2 linked regions of the Tolumonas auensis DSM 9187 genome follow. The protein of the gene in region 2 interacts with the protein of the main gene of each other region in a pairwise test. Links are inferred from orthologs where the notes say so. Each region holds a gene or a part of one and is shown on either strand. Other genes may lie near its edges.

Region 1 (5,644 bases), 230 kb from region 2 along the record:
ATTTGAGAGCGATGAAACCCGCTTTATTTTCAATGCACAGCGCAAAATCGAACGTATTGTGCCGTTGATCCGTAACGATGCACACAAGCTGATTGAAGAGTGCATGATCCAGGCGAACGTTGCCGCGGCTAAATTTATCGAGAAGCAGGAAGCAGAAACCTTATTCCGCGTGCATGATCGTCCGGGTGAGCTGAAGCTGGAAACCTTCCGTCAGTTCCTCGCTGAGTTGGGACTGGAGCTGAAAGGGGGTGATGAACCGGAGCCGATGGATTATGCAGAATTAGCTGCCAAGGTGCAGGATCGTCCGGATGTTGAGCTGATCAATACCATGCTGCTGCGTTCCATGCAGCAGGCGCAGTACAGTGCGGACAACATCGGTCACTTCGGACTGGCACTGAAATCATATGCACACTTTACATCACCAATCCGCCGTTATCCGGATCTGTTACTGCACCGGGCAATCAAATACGAGTTAGCGCGTCAGGAAGGAAATCCGAAACATAAATGGACGCCAAGCGGTGGTTATCATTACAACTATGATGAAATCTCCCCGATGGGTCTGCAGTGTTCGATGACGGAACGCCGCGCTGATGATGCTACCCGGGATGTTGCCGACTGGCTGAAATGTGAATACATGCAGGATCATGTCGGTTCTGAATTTGACGGTGTGATTGCCAATGTGACTTCATTCGGCTGCTTTATCCGCCTGGCAGAACTGAACATTGATGGTCTGGTGCATGTATCGACACTGACTAATGATTATTATCAGTTTGATCCATCCCGTCAGACGCTGATCGGTGAGAACTTCCGCCGTGTGTATCGCTTAGGCGATAAGGTACGGGTGCGGGTTGTCGGTGTAAATCTGGATGATCGTAAGATCGATCTGATGCTGGTTGAAGATCCGCTGGTGTTCACTGGTAAAGATGCGAAGAAAAATCAGAAATTACTCACTGATATCCAGGGTAAAAGAGAGCGCAGTAAACAGCGTAAAGCCAGCAGTGATCAGGAAAAAGCAGCCGGTAAAGAACGTAAACAAAAAGACAAACAACGTACGGGTGCCAGTGATAAAATTGATCGTACGCGATCAGCTAAGAAAGACGATCGCAAAAAACGTCAGGGAAAAGCGAAGAAATGAGTAGCGAATTGATTTACGGGATCCATACGGTAAAAGCACTGTTGGAGCAGGCTCCGGAGCGTTTTCTCGAAGCCTGGGTGCTGAAGGGACGTGATGATGATCGTCTGCAACCACTGTTAGCCATTTTGCAACAGTACGGTGTCAGCATTCAGTACGTACAGCGTAAAACACTGGATGACAAAGCTGAAGGCGCTATCCATCAGGGGATCATTGCCCGGGTGCGGGAAGGAAGAAAGCTGGACGAGTCTGATCTGGATAAAATTCTGGAGAAAGAACAGACGCCCTTTTTTCTGGTACTGGATGGAGTAACTGATCCGCATAATCTGGGCGCTTGTTTGCGTACTGCAGATGCTGCCGGCGTGCACGCGCTGATTGTGCCGCGGGATAAATCAGTCAGCCTGACGGGCACTGCCCGGAAAGTCGCTTGCGGTGCGGCGGAAAGTGTCCCGTTTATTCAGGTCACTAATCTGGCGCGGACACTGCGTGAACTGAAAGAACGCGGGGTCTGGGTTGTCGGAACAGCGGGTGAAGCAACGCATGATGTTTTTGCGGCTAAACTGACTGGTTCACTGGCACTGGTGATGGGCGCGGAAGGTGATGGTATGCGCCGTCTGACCCGGGAACACTGTGACGAGCTGATCAGTATCCCGATGGCGGGTGCTGTTTCCAGCCTGAACGTTTCTGTTGCTACCGGTGTTTGCTTGTTTGAAGCGGTGCGTCAGCGTCGTGGTTAACAGATAAAAAAAGAGGCTGGTATATACCAGCCTCGAACATATCACCCTTCAGAGGAGGAGAAAGGGCGGGTCTACAGAGTTTTGCTCAACATTACGATGTTTGCAATATATCATAATGATAATTATTCTCAATTGGTTTTTTCTCTTCTATATCCCTCTTATATCTCTCTGCTTCTGATATGTGATTACGATCGCAGCAAATTGCACTCTGCTGGTGAGTTTACTGGCATTAAAAGTTTACATTGCCATTGATTTGTTCTCGTCCGGGCATAGTGGGCTGGTGGTCATCTGCTGGTAGCATAGCGGCGGTTATGTTCTATGGATAAATGTGATGCCTGCACAACACAGTTGGCTGGAAGATACGTTGGCGATGCTGACGGCAACCGGCCTGATCTCATTAGGTATTGTTTTTTTTAATCAGCCGGGGCTCGTGGTCGGTGGTACTGCCGGGCTGGCATTACTGCTGAATAAATTATTACCATTTAGTTTTGGGCAGCTGTTTTTTATGCTGAATGTGCCCTTTTACTGGCTGGCCTGGAAACGTCTGGGTGGATGGTTTGTCGCGAAAACCCTGCTGTCTGTTACTGCCGTTTCGTTTTTTGGTGATCACCTGCATCAATGGATGCAAATCAATGAGGTGCGCCCAATCTATGCGGCGTTGATGGGTAGTGCGCTGGTGGGGGTTGGTTTGCTGATCCTGTTCCGGCATCGTGCCAGTCTGGGTGGGTTTAATATTGTCTGCCTGTGGTTGCAGGAACGTTATGGCGTGAGCGCGGGTAAAGTCCAGATGGGGATGGATTGCACTATCGTGTTGTCTTCTGCGTTCATTACTTCGTGGTCAGTGCTGCTACTCTCTGTTTTTGCTGCTGTTATTGTGAATGTGGTACTGGCGACGAACCATAAACCCGGCCGGTATAATTCCGCAGTCGCGTGATCTCATTTTCTTCAATTCCACCTTTTTGCAGGCGCTGGTCGCCTGCTTTTTTCTGCTTAAATTTCAGTCATCATCAATCATGGGAAAAGTCGGGCACAAGGTTTATAATCCGCCCCCAGTTTTGATGTATTACTAGCCAGTCAGAGACAGAAAATGCCAGATTTTCTTCAGGAAGTGAGTAAAAGACGCACTTTCGCGATTATTTCACACCCCGATGCGGGTAAAACGACCATTACCGAAAAGGTCTTGTTATTCGGACATGCTATTCAGACCGCCGGTACGGTAAAAGGTCGTGGTGGCACAGGTCAGCATGCCAAATCTGACTGGATGGAAATGGAAAAACAGCGTGGTATTTCTATTACCACCTCAGTGATGCAATTTCCTTATCGCGACAGTCTGGTTAACCTGCTGGATACACCGGGCCACGAAGATTTCTCGGAAGATACTTACCGTACCCTGACCGCAGTTGACTGCTGTCTGATGGTGATCGATGCGGCGAAAGGGGTTGAAGACCGGACGCGTAAACTGATGGAAGTAACTCGTCTGCGGGATACGCCGATCCTGACGTTCATGAACAAACTTGACCGTGACATTCGCGATCCAATGGATCTGCTGGATGAGGTTGAGCGTGAGCTGAAAATCAAATGTGCGCCGATCACCTGGCCGATTGGCTGCGGTAAATTGTTCAAAGGGGTTTATCATCTGGCGAAAGATGAAACCTATCTGTATCAGTCTGGTAAAGGTCACACCATTCAGGAAGTCCGTATTGTTAAAGGACTGAATAACCCTGATCTGGATGCGGCAGTTGGCGAAGACTTGGCGGAACAATTCCGTGGTGAACTGGAATTGGTACAAGGCGCCTCACATGAATTTGATATGGATCTGTTCCTGAAAGGTGAACTGTCTCCGGTATTCTTCGGTACGGCACTGGGTAACTTCGGTGTTGACCATATGCTGGACGGTTTGACTGACTGGGCACCAGCGCCAATGGCGCGGAAGACCGACACGCGTCTGGTGGAAGCAACTGAAGAGAAATTCTCCGGCTTCGTATTCAAGATCCAGGCAAATATGGATCCGAAACACCGTGACCGTATTGCGTTCATGCGTGTGGTTTCCGGCAAATATGAAAAAGGCATGAAAATGCGTCATGTTCGCCTTGGTAAAGATGTCAACATCTCCGATGCGGTCACCTTTATGGCGGGCGATCGTGAACAGGCCGAAGAAGCTTATCCGGGCGATATCATCGGCTTGCATAACCACGGTACTATTCAAATCGGTGATACCTTCACTCAGGGTGAAGATCTGCATTTCAGCGGTATTCCAAACTTTGCGCCAGAGCTGTTCCGCCGTATTCGCTTGAAAGATCCACTGAAGCAGAAACAGTTGCTGAAAGGTTTGGTGCAGCTTTCAGAAGAGGGCGCCGTGCAGGTGTTCCGCCCAATCGACAACAACGACTTGATCGTGGGTGCGGTGGGTGTGCTGCAGTTTGATGTGGTGGTTTCGCGTCTGAAGTCGGAATACAACGTCGAAGCCATTTACGAAACGATCAACGTATCAACCGCCCGCTGGGTGACTTGTGCTGATGCGAAGAAATTCGATGAATTTGAGCGTAAATGTTCACTGAACCTCGCGCTGGATGGTGGCGATAATTTGGCTTATATCGCACCGACCATGGTGAACCTCAATCTGACGATGGAACGTTATCCTGACGTGAAGTTCCATAAGACTCGTGAGCATTAATTCCCTTCGCTTAAAATTTTTTGCCTGATTTCGCAATTTTGCCCCCTGATTCCGGGGGGCATCTCCGAATGCTGCTATCTTTATTGTTGTTCAAATGAATTCTGTTATCTAGTGTTGGATTCAAATGAATAATTAATCTGAGCTGTTTTTATAAAAACTCAATTGATATTACCTCTCTTTACTTATTGTGTAAGGATGTATCATGAAGACAATGCTCGCACCATCCCTCGCTCTGTTAACTGTGTTTTGTGCCTCCTCTGTTTTTGCCGCACCTGCGTTGCGAACTGAAACGGGGCAGGAACTGGGACTCAGTGTCTCTTACTATAAATTTGAAGTATCTGACGTCGATCTTGATGATGAGTACCGGCTTACCGGTACGGAACTGGATGGCGTCAAGATTGGTGTGGATTACACCACCACCATGGCTTTGCAAAACGACTGGTTTTTTAAGATAAATGGCCGTCTGGCTTATGGTCAGGTTGATGCTTCGGCAGAAGCAAACGGTTATCCATTAGATCTGGATGATAATTCTGATTTATATTACGAAATCAGACCTTTACTCGGTAAAGACTTTTTTATCACTCAGGGTATCCTGGCGCCCTATATTGGATTTGGTTACCGCCATTTACGGAACGAGCTGAGTGGTAATGATGAAACGGGGGCGTTTGATTTCGACCGCACCAGTCAGTACTACTATTTACCGGTAGGGTTGATATACCGGGCTGCGCTGGATAGTCAGTCTCAGTTAGAAACAACACTGGAGTACGATTATCTTATCCGGGGTGAGCAGGATAGCGATATCTCTGCCGATGGCTCATCAGACAGTTCGGAAAATACACAGAACAATGGTTATGGCATCAAATTTTCCAGCTTATACCGCATTAACGATTTAGCGTTTGGCCCGTATATTGATTACTGGAATATTGATAAATCTGATCTCTCTGATGTTGGTTATTACGAACCGGGTAATGAGACCTTTGAAGTGGGTGTTAAAGCCTCCATGCGCTTCTAAAAAGCGATTAATTAGCATATAAAGGCCGTATCAACGGCCTTTTTTATTGCTGAGATTATGCTGACAGACACTCACATCCATCTTGATCT
Region 2 (7,888 bases):
ACAGCGCGAACGCCGAGGCGTAGCGATTGGGGAAACTCACCCTTTTTCATGAGCGAGTAGATATGCGCGCGTTTGAATCCGGATTTGGCCTCGACTTCGTCCAGCCGCAGGATGCGGCGCTCGCCGGGCAGCAGTGCAGTGGGCTGCGACATAGTGGTCACTCCTTAACGCTCAGTGGCGTTTGTTGGGGTGACCTCTATTCAATAGACATGGCTTCCGAAGTACATTGCAAATGCAATTTCCCAGACTGCAGATACAAGCTGGAAAACCTCAAGCAACTACGCTAGCGCTGCCCAGCTTCCTCCGTGCGCTGGCGAACTTGCCGTTCAGCGTGCGCTCGGTGATGCCCATGATGCCGCCACGATGAGCGATCAACGCACTGACGATGGCCTCCTGGGTGCTGAAGCAAGAGTACGGCTTGCCCGAAGGAGATCTGCTCAGCATCAGCTCCAACATGCTGCCAATGATGTGCAGGTAGGTGGCCTCCGCACGATCACTGAGAGAACACTGGCCGCAGGCTGGGATTGCCCCAGATTGCTTGAGCAGTTCTTCGTGACGCTCCTTGAGGTTCCGCAGTTCGCGACGACAAAGCTCAAGCTCCGCCTTCATGGCTTGGCGTTCCACCAACATGGCCTGTCCGGCTTCCAGCGTGATGACGGGGTGCGCGATGCGCTCGATGCGACTGAAAAGAAAAGCAGGTCGATGCCCTGGGTAGTGGGTTTGCATCCAGTGTTTGAGATCGAGGTGGCGCACGGTCAACTCATGGGAATCAAGCAGGGATTCATCGTTCAACGTGATGCCGTTTCGACCATAGGGAAGCTCACCGTTGACGATGGCATCGTAGATGCGTTCCGTGCAGAGCCGCAGTTCATCCCATCGGGGGCAATTGAGCGTTCTCGGCAGATTTCTAGGCGACGAGATGGAGGACAGGATTTCTTGCGAGTAACGCCATAATCCTGCCCAGCGTATGGCGGCCTCAATCGGACGATAGAACACCTTTGAAGCTGGCAGCTCTTCATGCATGCCTCCATCTCCTTGCGGGAGCGCTACATCACCGACTCCTCTGCTGCCGATCGACGTATGGTCACGGCGTTTGTTGTTTGGCTTCTTGGGCGCACGTTGGCGGGGTATGCCGAAGCATGTTGGGTCCACATGCTCAAGGCCAGTGGCCATTGCCCGCTCGATATGTGAAAATCGCGATGCTTCGACTATCGAGCGATTAGTGACCGCACCTGGTTGCGCTTGTACACGCTTGTCAGCGTCGTCGGCCTTGATTTTTTCATCAAGACTCATTTCGTATCGCGTGTTCTATAAGGGGTCTAACCGACTTGCCTCGGCGCTGCATCTATGCAGTTTGATTGGCACTAGCCAAGGGGGAGACGATGCCGGTGAGACTTCCACGGCATCCTGATAGATCGACATAACAACTGACTGCCTCGCTCCGCCTTGCGCATGATCAGCTGTGCAAGGCTGAGAGATGCGCACTCAGTTCGCGCACACGTACGCGATGCAGCGGACTGCCTTGGCACGGGGTAGCACGCAGGTGAGTGGATGGTGTTGGCGGCGAGTGGAAATTGGTGGACGGTCTTCGTTGACGACGCTCGAAAACGAGGCTAAAATTGAGGCCTTCGTTGAAGCCCTCAGCGAAGAAAAGAGTTGGAAAACATACGCTTAGCGCGTCAGTGCTAGTCCCGTCTCCCGCTCCAATATCTAGAATCAGTTCAATACCATGCGACGCGGGAATAGCTCAGTTGGTAGAGCATAACCTTGCCAAGGTTAGGGTCGCGAGTTCGAGTCTCGTTTCCCGCTCCAAATTCGAATATAATCAAACAACTTTAATCATAACTAAGCATAATGCATTGGGATGAACAGTATGTTGTTTGATGTATCTAAAAATACGACCGATATAAAACACGCTCCGGCTCGTAAACCCGTCATTTTTATCTTTCTGTCTGCATTTATCTTCTTTTTGGCATTCAACTCTTACTTCACTGTGGATCAGGGTGAACGCGGGATTGTTTTGCGCTTTGGTGCGTTTCAACGTATAGCCGAACCGGGACTGAACTTTAAACTGCCATTTTTTGAATCCACACACACGATTAGTCTGCAAACTCAGGTCTCTCATTTCCAGCTACCGGCTTATTCACGTGATCAGCAACCCGCCAATCTGGCTGTATCTGTGAACTGGCATGCGCAGGAACCCGAATTACAAAAAATTTACTCTGAATTTGGTTCTCTTGCTGCTTTAGAAGCTCGTATCATCCAGCCTCGTCTGCCGCAGGCGGTTAAAACAGTGTTTGGCAGTTATGTTGCTGCCAGCTCAATTCAAAATCGGGCAAAACTGAATACCGATATTTTTGATTCTGTATCTAAAGTCCTGCACGGTCCCATTGTGATTGAAAGTGTTCAGCTGGATAACATCGATTTTTCTGATGCTTATGAACAATCAGTGGAACAGCGGATGCTGGCTGAAGTCGAAGTCGCCAAGTTACAGCAAAATGCACTCCGCGAAAAAGTTCAGGCTGAAATCACCGTAACGCAGGCCAAAGCACAGGCGGAAAGCGTCAAAGCACAGGCGGCCGCGCAGGCTGAGGCAACCCGGATGAAAGGGGAGGCGGAAGCTGCGGCGATTAAAGCCAAAGGTGACGCACTGAGACAAAACCCGAATCTGGTGGAATTAATTAAAGCGGAACGCTGGAACGGTGAATTACCGCAAACCATGCTGCCGAACAGTACAGTGCCATTTATTGATGTGAAAAATCAGCCTGCACGCGAATAAATCAGGTACAGGTATCTGAAGCCTCGTTTAAACCACGAGGCTTTTTTTATTTGTTTAACTGACTCTCAGCAAATAATGCTGCCCCGATAATGCCCGCCTGATTCAGACTCTGAGCCGCCAGTACCGGTGCTTTAGTCGTAATAAATGATTGAAACTCATCCATGTGCTCAGCGATGCCGCCACCGATGATGAAACGATCCGGGTTAAACACAAATTCCAGATGATTCAGGTATTCGTTAAAGCGGGTTCCCCATTCCTGCCAGCTTAGATGCTGATTAATGCGGGTCGATTCAGCGCAATAACGTTCTGCAATATCGCCGGCAAATTTCAAATGCCCCAGCTCTGTATTCGGGTGCAATTCGCCATTCACAAACACCGCTGAGCCGATACCGGTGCCAATAGTCAGCAGAATGGTAATGCCATGCTGATTCTGACCTGCACCAAAGCGCATCTCGGCCATGCCGGCCGCATCGGCATCATTAACGACAAAGCAGGGCTGACCGGTGATTTCTGAAAACAGCGTTTGTGCGTCGGTATTGATCCAGCTTGGATCGATGTTGCTGGCGCTATAAGCAACACCATGATGCACCGTAGCCGGAAAGCCGCAGCCGATCGGACCTGACCAGCCAGATTCGGTGATCAGATGCGACAGGCTGGCAGCGATATTTTCCGGTGTGGCCGGTTTCGGCGTCGGAATACGTTTATGGTCGCCAATCAGTTTGCCTGTCCGGGTATCGATCACCGCCGCTTTGATGCCCGTACCACCAATATCCACACCTAAAATATGCATGAAGAGTCCTTAAGAATGTTCAGGTAATCCCTTGTAAATACAGCGGATCAGCCGTGCATGTTTTTTATTGTCAGCTATCTGTTTAGTCTGTAATTGCTGTAATGCCCAGTCGATATGCTCTTGCACTAATTCTGTTGTGTGACTGCGTTTTTCCAGCAGGGCATGAAGAACGGATTCTGATGCCGGTCCGTTACCTAATGCAACGGCAATATTACGCTGCCATTTTTCAAAGCCAATCCGGCGGATTGGGCTGCCTTCGGTCGCTTTCAGAAAAGTATTTTCATCCCATGACCAGAGTGTCAGTAATTCGGGGGTATGGAGCTGGTGACGAGGTGAAAAGTCAGCTTCAGGCGACGAAACTGCATAACGGTTCCACGGGCAAATCAGCTGGCAGTCATCACAGCCATAGATCCGGTTGCCAATCAGCGGCCGGAACTCTTCGGGGATCGGGCCATTCAATTCGATGGTCAGATAAGAAATACAGCGACGGGCATCTAATTCATAAGGTGCAACGATGGCATTGGTTGGACAAATCTGCAGGCAGGCAGAACAGTTGCCGCAGGCGGGTTCAACCGGCTGATCTGCGGGCAAGGGCAGATCAATCAGTAATTCACCGAGAAAGAAGAAAGAACCGGCTTGCTGATTGAGCAACAGCGTATGTTTCCCGGTCCAGCCAAGTCCGGCTTTATCAGCCAGCGGTCGTTCCATCACAGGAGCCGAATCAACAAACGGACGGAATTGCAGTTCACCACAGGCTTGCTGAATACGTTCACCTAACTGCTTTAAACGGTTACGCAGAACTTTGTGATAGTCACGTCCAAGCGCATAGCGACTGATGTATGCATGTGCCGGGTTATCCAGCGTTTCAGCCACTTTTGCCACGGGAGGCAGGTAATTCATGCGTACAGAGATAACAGAACGGGTGCCGGGTTGCAGTTCAGATGGACGGGCCCGCATCAGGCCATGGCGGGCCATGTATTCCATTTCACCGTGATAGCCTTTGGCTAGCCAGCTTTCCAGGCGGGTCTCTTCATGAGTTAAATCGCAGTCTGTGATCCCGACCTGATCAAAGCCTAGCTCTAGTCCCCATAGCTTGATATCGTGGGCTAACTTTTGCAGATCGAGCGTGAATGTCATGAATCACAGCGCACCGGTTATCACCAAAATTTGCGACAGTTTACCACAGTACAGTTGGCGCACCGAACAGATCCGGCAGATGGAACAGCAGCTGGTCGCCGTTCAGCATGTTTCCATGTATCAACTGATGCAGCGTGCCGGAGACGCTTTGTTCCAGGCTTTGCAGTTACGCTGGCCCTCCGCGAGGCATTTGTGGATTTTTTGCGGCAAAGGTAATAACGGTGGCGATGGTTATGTGCTTGCCCGATTGGCAAAGCTGGCTGGCTATAACGTCGAAGTGGTTGCATTTGATGAACCGCCACCCGGCATCCCGGCAGAACAAGCCCGACGTGACTGGCTGAATGCCGGAGGCAAATGCAGCGGATTGCATACGTTGCATGGTAAACCCGATCTGATTATTGATGCCTTGCTGGGAATCGGGCCGTCAACACCGTTGCGTGGAGAGCTGCTGGCGTGGATCCAGTTTATCAATCGCCAGGCAGTACCCGTTCTGGCAGTTGACATTCCGAGCGGATTAAACGCCGATACCGGCATGCCGCTGGGCGGTGCTGTCCATGCGGCAGCAACACTGACATTCGTTGCCCTGAAATGCGGATTACTCACCGGCTTGGCTGCTGATTATACTGGCGATCTTTATCTCTCCGATTTAAAAAATGGTGCAGCCGGATATTGCGATATCGGCGGTATTCACATCATGAGTTATGACCGCGTCGCCCAGTCACTTTTCCCCAGACCCCGCACTGCACACAAAGGTGATTGCGGAAAGGTGCTGCTGGCAGGGGGGGGGCCGGGAATGCCGGGCGCTATTCGTCTGGCGGGTGAGGCTGCATTACGTACAGGTGCCGGATTAGTTAAAATCTTCTGTCATCCGGAGAACCGGCAGTTGGTATTCAGTGGCCGTCCGGAACTGATGTTCTGTCATGAGTTAGCAGCAGATACTCTCTGCTGGCCGGATGTGCTGGTAGCTGGCCCCGGGCTTGGGCTGGATGAGTGGGGGCAGCAACAATGGCAACACCTTCTTTCTTACCATGGCAAGATGGTGGTTGATGCCGATGCATTAAACTGGCTGGCACAAGAGCCTCAGGTCCGTCATAACTGGGTGTTAACGCCGCATCCCGGGGAAGCGGCCAGATTATTACAGTGTACCAGCGCGGATGTGCAGAGCGATCGTTTCGCCGCTGTTCAGGAATTACAGCATCGTTATGGTGGCGTGGTATTATTAAAAGGATTTGGTACGCTGATTTCTGATGGTAAACAGATCGCAATTTGTACCGAAGGTAATCCTGGCATGGCCAGTGGTGGCATGGGGGATGTACTTTCTGGCATTATAGCGGCCCTTCTGGCACAAGGCTTACCGCTTTATGATGCGGCCTGCTGTGGGGCATTGCTTCATGGTAAAGCAGCAAATGAAATAGCTAAAGAACATGGTGAACGGGGCATGCTGGCTTCGGATTTATTTTTCTGGTTACAAAAACTGGCCAATCCTCAAAGGTATCAACATGGAAAAAACGCTGATACGAACTCTCAATGACAGCGATGCGACCGTTGCATTAGGTGCTGAACTGGCTCACGCCTGTGATCAGTCTACAACTATTTTTTTGCATGGCGATCTGGGAGCCGGAAAAACAACATTATCGCGGGGATTTGTTCAGGCGCTTGGTCATCAGGGCAAAGTAAAAAGCCCAACCTATACACTGGTTGAAGCTTATGAACTTCCGAAATGGCAGGTTTACCATTTTGATCTCTATCGCCTGGCGGATCCTGAAGAACTGGAGTTTATGGGGATCCGTGATTACTTTGCCCCTGATTGTTTATGCCTGATCGAATGGCCGGAAAAAGGGGTTGGTTGGTTACCAGTACCGGATCTGGAAATTACATTACATTATGAACATGGAGCCAGAAGGGCAGAAATAACTTCCCGTTCTGACATCGGCGCAATGATTGTTGCTAAATTGAATCTATCGTGAAAATCAGATTTCTTCTTATTTTATTAGCTGTACTGGCGGCCTGGCCGGCAGCGGCAAATCAGATTAAAAAATTGCGTATTGCTCCGACAGCGGAGAAAGTGCGTATGGTTTTCGATCTCGAAAATCAGCCCGTTTACAGCTTTACCATTGATACCGGCACGAATAGCCTGATTGTTGATTTTCAGGATATTACCGGCCAGCTTTTCCCAGTTCCCCGTACTGCAGGCTGTGAAGGCTTTCTGAACAGTATCCGCCGTACTACTTTGCCCGCGAATGTTGTGCGGGTTGAGTTTGTGTTAGCGGATGGCGTTAAACCACAAATATTCTCGCTGGCTCCACAGGCAAATTATCGCAATCACCGCCTGGTTATAGATATTAAACGTGGCACCTTAATCGCCAAAAAAGGCATCGCTGGTAGCACCAGCACTATTCCATCGGCTGAAGCTGCGTTAGTAAAAGAGCCTCAGGCTGTTGCTGCGCTACCCCGTAATAAGGGAGCCTCTTCTTCATTACAGACCGTATCGCCGACTGCGAAAATTGACAAAGCTGTAGCTGGTCGCGTGATAAAGATGAGCGATTTGATTTCAAAAGAAGAATTGTCTGCACCGGACTCATCTTCTTCCTCAGTTGTTGACGAACCGGATGATGCACCGGATACCAGCAAAGCCATATTACCTTCCGGCGGTGGTCCGTTTATCGTTGCGATTGACGCCGGACATGGCGGAAAGGATCCTGGCGCTATCGGGCCTGGTAATACCTACGAAAAGACAGTGACTCTGGCAATAGCCCGTAATCTGGCAAATCTGATTAATAATCAGCCTGGTATGCGGGCTATCATGACGCGTTCCAAAGATAATTTTGTTGAACTTGATGAGCGGTCTGCAATTGCCCGAAGAAAAAAAGCCAGGTTACTGATTTCAATCCATGCCGATAGTGGCCCTAAAAGCTCTGTTCGTGGGGCATCGGTGTGGATTTTGTCTGCGAAGCGGGTTGATAAGGAAATGGATAAGTTATTGGTTCAGCAGAAGAAACATACCGAATTGCTCGGTGGGGCCGGTAAGGTCATCGCAGAAACTGAACCTAATCCATATCTGGCACAAACCATACTTGATCTTTCCTGGGATAACTCCCGCAGTGAAGGTTATGACATCGGCAGACGGGTATTACGCCGGATAGGAAATGTTGCCAGTCTGCATAAGAAACGACCGGAACACG

What was found.
Region 1: the proteins of TOLA_RS12150 (region 2) and rlmB interact in binary tests that used the Escherichia coli proteins (3 or more experiments, as listed by UniProt). The link is inferred for Tolumonas auensis DSM 9187 from one-to-one orthologs.

The regions. Positions count from the first base shown.
Region 1 is NC_012691.1:2,844,335-2,849,978, reverse strand. Bases 1-3,000 are described here. They hold rlmB (23S rRNA (guanosine(2251)-2'-O)-methyltransferase RlmB), read left to right. Parts: upstream 1-1,131; coding sequence 1,132-1,869; downstream 1,870-3,000. Other genes in these bases: prfC (peptide chain release factor 3), read left to right, coding at 2,957-3,000; TOLA_RS13240 (YitT family protein), read left to right, coding at 2,201-2,803; rnr (ribonuclease R), read left to right, coding at 1-1,135. Outside these bases: more of prfC, read left to right, coding at 3,001-4,543; TOLA_RS13230 (outer membrane beta-barrel protein), read left to right, coding at 4,746-5,555; TOLA_RS13225 (TatD family hydrolase), read left to right, coding at 5,613-5,644. UniProt on the Escherichia coli protein: Specifically methylates the ribose of guanosine 2251 in 23S rRNA.
Region 2 is NC_012691.1:2,614,980-2,622,867, reverse strand. What follows is about bases 3,972-6,970. They hold TOLA_RS12150 (bifunctional ADP-dependent NAD(P)H-hydrate dehydratase/NAD(P)H-hydrate epimerase), read left to right. Parts: upstream 3,972-4,704; coding sequence 4,705-6,237; downstream 6,238-6,970. Other genes in these bases: TOLA_RS16915 (N-acetylmuramoyl-L-alanine amidase), read left to right, coding at 6,670-6,970; tsaE (tRNA (adenosine(37)-N6)-threonylcarbamoyltransferase complex ATPase subunit type 1 TsaE), read left to right, coding at 6,206-6,673; queG (tRNA epoxyqueuosine(34) reductase QueG), read right to left, coding at 3,972-4,706. Outside these bases: TOLA_RS12185 (AlpA family transcriptional regulator), read right to left, coding at 1-152; TOLA_RS12180 (hypothetical protein), read right to left, coding at 271-1,293; TOLA_RS12165 (prohibitin family protein), read left to right, coding at 1,874-2,779; ppgK (polyphosphate--glucose phosphotransferase), read right to left, coding at 2,826-3,569; more of queG, read right to left, coding at 3,579-3,971; more of TOLA_RS16915, read left to right, coding at 6,971-7,888. UniProt on the Escherichia coli protein: Bifunctional enzyme that catalyzes the epimerization of the S- and R-forms of NAD(P)HX and the dehydration of the S-form of NAD(P)HX at the expense of ADP, which is converted to AMP.